2 regions of the Clostridium sp. TJA085 genome follow, and region 1 is predicted to be linked to the other one. Evidence: riboswitches for the same ligand, from Rfam matches in the RefSeq annotation. Region 1 holds a riboswitch; the other holds the start of a gene.
What was found. Region 1 has a riboswitch for cyclic di-GMP ahead of AC4FQW_RS08710 (BsaA family SipW-dependent biofilm matrix protein). Riboswitches for the same ligand answer to the same signal wherever they lie in the genome.
Positions count from the first base shown of each region.

Region 2: linked by a shared signal. The riboswitch ahead of AC4FQW_RS04715 (sensor domain-containing protein) and the one ahead of AC4FQW_RS08710 (BsaA family SipW-dependent biofilm matrix protein) in region 1 are both predicted to bind cyclic di-GMP.

Region 1 covers NZ_JBZEEZ010000002.1:317,269-319,685, forward strand. The annotation lists gene AC4FQW_RS08705 (LPXTG cell wall anchor domain-containing protein) at 31-696, opposite strand; gene AC4FQW_RS08710 (BsaA family SipW-dependent biofilm matrix protein) at 728-1,402, opposite strand; cyclic di-GMP riboswitch class II at 1,483-1,563, opposite strand; cyclic di-GMP riboswitch class II at 1,633-1,716, opposite strand; gene AC4FQW_RS08715 (signal peptidase I) at 1,822-2,352, opposite strand.
Region 2 covers NZ_JBZEEZ010000001.1:901,217-903,633, reverse strand. The annotation lists gene purD (phosphoribosylamine--glycine ligase) at 1-660, shown strand, start outside; cyclic di-GMP riboswitch class I at 718-809, shown strand; gene AC4FQW_RS04715 (sensor domain-containing protein) at 1,148-2,417, shown strand, end outside.

The sequences.
Region 1 (2,417 bases):
ATATATAAATAATTTTAAATCCCATCACTACTACTTACTAAATTTCTTATCTTTTTTTAAAACAGAAATAATTCCTATTGAAGCAATTAATATACCTATAAAATAAAAATTTTCGTAACCAGTTTTAGGTAAAATACCATTCATTTTTTTATTATTTAGATTATAATTATTTTCTTTATTAATCATTTGCTCTGGAATTTTTATAGCAGTAAATATCCAGTCAACTTCAGCATGTTTATTTTTGTACTCATTTCCGATTGTTTTCCCATCAAATACAGCTTCAGCTTCAAGCTTTTTTTCTTCTCCTGGCTTAACATTACCAAGGAAAATCTCATTACTTAACCCATTTTTACTAGCTATTGGACCATTATATATAATATTGCCATCATACTTTACAATTAAATTTATCTTTTTTAATAAATCATATTTTTCTCTTCTAGTAACTCTTTCAGCTCTTACATATATATCATAAGAATCTTTATGAGAATTTTTAAGAGTCATTGTTCTTTTTACACTATCCCCAGGAAGCATATTATATTTACATAAAAAAGGTTCATCACCATTAACAAATACTATTCCATTAGCATCTCCTACCAATTTAACATTAGGGGGAAGCACCTCTGCTGCCTCCCCCTTAATTCCAGTAAGTAATATAATTGATAGGGTTAATACAAAAGCTTTTAAAATATTTTTCATATATTATCACCCTACTTTTATATTTATTTAATTATTTAGATACTCCGCCTAAATCTTTAATAGCTTGAGGTGCTTCTTTCCACCCATCACTTACAGCTCCATTTGATGCTTGGATACCATCTGCTGTAACTACAACGTCAAAGCTTAAACCTTTATAGAAGTTATCTGCTTGTCCATCTAATGTAACACTATTTAATAAAGCACTTGTTGCATCTCCTGGCTTAAGAATTCCATTATAATAATAAATTCCTTTTCCCCCATCAATCCATTTTCCTTTTGAGTTATCTAGGTTATCTCCAAAGTTTAATTTAATTAAATCATCATTTAAAACAACTTCTTCAGCTCCTACTGTTCCTTTTGCAACTATCTTATTATCTTTTACCCAAACAGATGTTATTTTATTTCCATTTGAATCCTTCCAAACCTTTTCTAATTTAACTTTTACAAGTTGATCATAATTTGCTTTACTATCAACCTTTACAAGTTTTCTTACTTCTGTTCCTGGAAGTACACTTTTAGCTGTTTCTTTATCAAAATTCTCATTTATTTTTATTCCTGCATTTGGATCACTTGGATCAGTTGTTGATACTGTTGAAAATTTATTTGTTACACTGTCTTGTGATGTAAACCAAGCTAATGATCCTATTGATAATGATGCCACTACTGCGACTGCCGCTATTGCACTAATAATTTTTTTCTTTTTCATTTGTTAATCCTCCGTTTTACTTTATTTTATATTTTTAGAATATAATGTAAGGATTAGCTAAGAAAATAAGCTAATCATGTAGAATTAGCCGGTTGCACTACTAGCTCCATATGTTCCAAGTGCCCATATACAGAACATACTTCAAAGCTTCTATAAAATTTTAGTTTTAATTGCATTAGTCTTAATTAATATATTTTTATATAAAAAAAGACTAATCTATATTTAAAATAATATAAATTAGTCGGTTGCACTACTAGCTCCACATATTCCAAGTGCCCATATACAGAATATGTTTCAAAGCTCCTAAATTTCATTTTTATAATAAAATGTTATCATTTAGTTTTTTATTATACAATAGTTTTTATATTTATTTTACTTTATTAACACTTTGTTAAATTTATTAATAAAATATATTTTTATTATTTATTTCTAACTTTATCGATAACTGTACTAATACCAAATAAGGCCAAAATAAATATTATTACTATAACTAAATTTCTTTGAATAAATTGAGATATATTTCCTAAATAAGGTATATGGAACATTACCTTTCCTATAACTTGCATATTTTTAACTGGAATTGGATCAGCTGTATTATTTGCATCTCCTTTTGTTATAAATTCAGTTCCATTATTTACAACCTTTTGCACTCTATGAGTTGTTATTGTCTTGCCTGTTGAGCCTCTAAATGTTATTACATCTCCAACTTTTATTGATTGATCTGTACCATTTTTAACTACCACTAAACTTCCTGGATTTATATTTGGTTCCATACTACCAGTCATTATATAATATGTACTATAACCTAATATACTTGGATGTTTTCCTTCTTTTTCACCCATTATATTAAAGATTGATAAAACTATAACTGCAACTATAAATAAATAAAATATAATATTAAGTACAGTTTTTATTGGATTTTTCTTTTTTAATTGTTTTTTATCTTTCATTTTTCCCCCTAATGATTAAATTATAAAAATAATTTAGCATATTCAATTTAATATTTATATGTTTT
Region 2 (2,417 bases), on a different contig from region 1:
TCTATAACTGATGGTAATACTATTGTGCCATTTATATCAGCTAAAGATCATAAACAAATATATGATGAAAATAGAGGTCCAAATACAGGTGGAATGGGAGTTATTTGTCCTAATCCATATGTTACAGATGAGGTATTAAGAGATTTTAAAGAAAATATTATGGATAAAACACTAGAAGGAATAAAAGAAGAAGGATTTAATTTTAAAGGAATAATATTCTTTGGGGTAATGATAACTAATGATGGTGTAAAACTTTTAGAATATAATGTAAGAATGGGAGATCCTGAAACACAATCAGTTTTAGCTCTTATGAAAAGTGATTTTTTAGATATAATATATTCAGCTATGAATGAAAATTTAGAAAGTTTAAATATAGAATTTTCAGATGAAACTTGTATAAATGTAGTTATGGCGTCAGAAGGATATCCTTTAGAATACGAAACTGGATATAATATAAGTATTGGAAATGTTGATGATAAAGTGTTTATTGCAGGAGCTAAACTTGAAAGTGGTAACTTAGTTACAAGTGGTGGAAGAGTTTTATCTGTTTTAGGAATAGGAAATAATATTGAAGAAGCAAGATATAAAGCTTACAAAAATATAGAAAATATAATTTTTAAAGGAGCTTATTTCAGAACTGATTTAGGAATAATAAAATAATGTTAGTTAAAATAAATACTTGAAAAGCTTATAAAAATATAGTACTATTTAATAGTAAAAATAAATAGGCAAACTTAGAGAAATTTAAGGACGCAAAGCTATAGGGACTAAGGTTTTTATTTTAAAAACTATGTTAGCCAGTTGCCAAAAAGTAAACATACTTTTTGTTTTTAATTCAGAATATATGTAAATACACAATATATTTATTTTAGTTTAGATTTTGGCTACTCTTATTTTGAGTGGTTTTTTTTTATAATTTTTTAGATATGCCCAACAATTTAAATATTTATATATAATTAATAAAAGCGATAAAACTAATATTAATAGTTTTTATCGCTTTTATTATTAATGTATTATTTAAAAATATATACTTGATTAATATATGTATTAGTACGAAAATAAAATAGATTAGTAATTTTTGTATATTTTATTATTTAATTAAAAATATTATTTAATTAAATATAATAAGGAGATGTAAATTTAGTATATGAGTAAAAAAAGTCTAAAGAATATAATTAATTCTAAAGAGGCTAGAAAGTATTTAGAGAGAATTGAAAATATTGAAATATTACAAGAATTATATAAAGTAAAAAAGGATAAAAATAATTTGAATATTATAATAAAAAATATACCATTTGCTATTATCTTAAAAGATAATAATAGTTCAATACTTGAAGTAAATGATAATTTTTTGAATTATTATAATATTAAAAGAGAGGATATTATTGGGCAAAATTGGAGATATGAATTTAAAAAAGAACTCATAGAGAAAATAATATTAGAAGATAAAATGGTTATTAATAAAAGGGATAATATTCAATTTATTAGAGAAAAAATAATAAATGGAGAATTGAGAACAATAGAAGTTCATAAAATTCCAGTTTGGGACAATAAAAATAATGTTATAGGAATAGTTGTTATTTACATGGATATAGTTAATTTTGAAGGTTATAGTGATGAATTAAGAAAGTTAATATTTACTGATTCACTTACGGGATTAAATAATAGACGAAGTATATATACATATTTAAAAAAAATTAAGAAAGATACAGAGTATGCTTCATTAATTTCCATAGATATTGATGATTTCAAAAAGGTAAACGATACCTTTGGGCATTATTGGGGAGATAAAGTTTTAGTATTGATTTCTAATATATTTAAACGGGTTTGTAATGATGCTTTTGTAGCACGAATTAGTGGAGATGAATTTATAATTATTTATAAAGATGTAACTAACGAAAAGTTTTTAATAAAAAAGGTTAAAGAAATTATAAAGACTTTAAATTATCAGTTTAGAAAAAGAGAAAAAATAAATTCAATATCAGCAAGCTTTGGAATTTTAACGGATAAAATTAAAGATAATAAAATTGAAGATTTATTAAAAAAAGCAGATTTTGCTTTATATAAAGCTAAAATTAGAGGTAAAAATCAATATGCCTTTTACACTAAAGAATTTGAGAAAGAAAGATTATTTAAATTAGAAATAGAGAGAGAACTTAAAAGAGCTTTAAAAAATAATGAATTAGAATTATATTATCAGCCACAATATACTTATAATAAAAAAATAATAGGATTTGAAGCTTTACTAAGATGGAATAATGAAAAATTTAAGAATGTTCCTGTTGAAAAAATAATCAGTTATATAGAACAAGTTAATATGATAAATATATTTGGAAAATATATATTAAAAAAAGCATTAGTATTTTCAAAGGAAATAAATAAAAATAGAGAAGATCCTATAATTGTATCTGTAAATA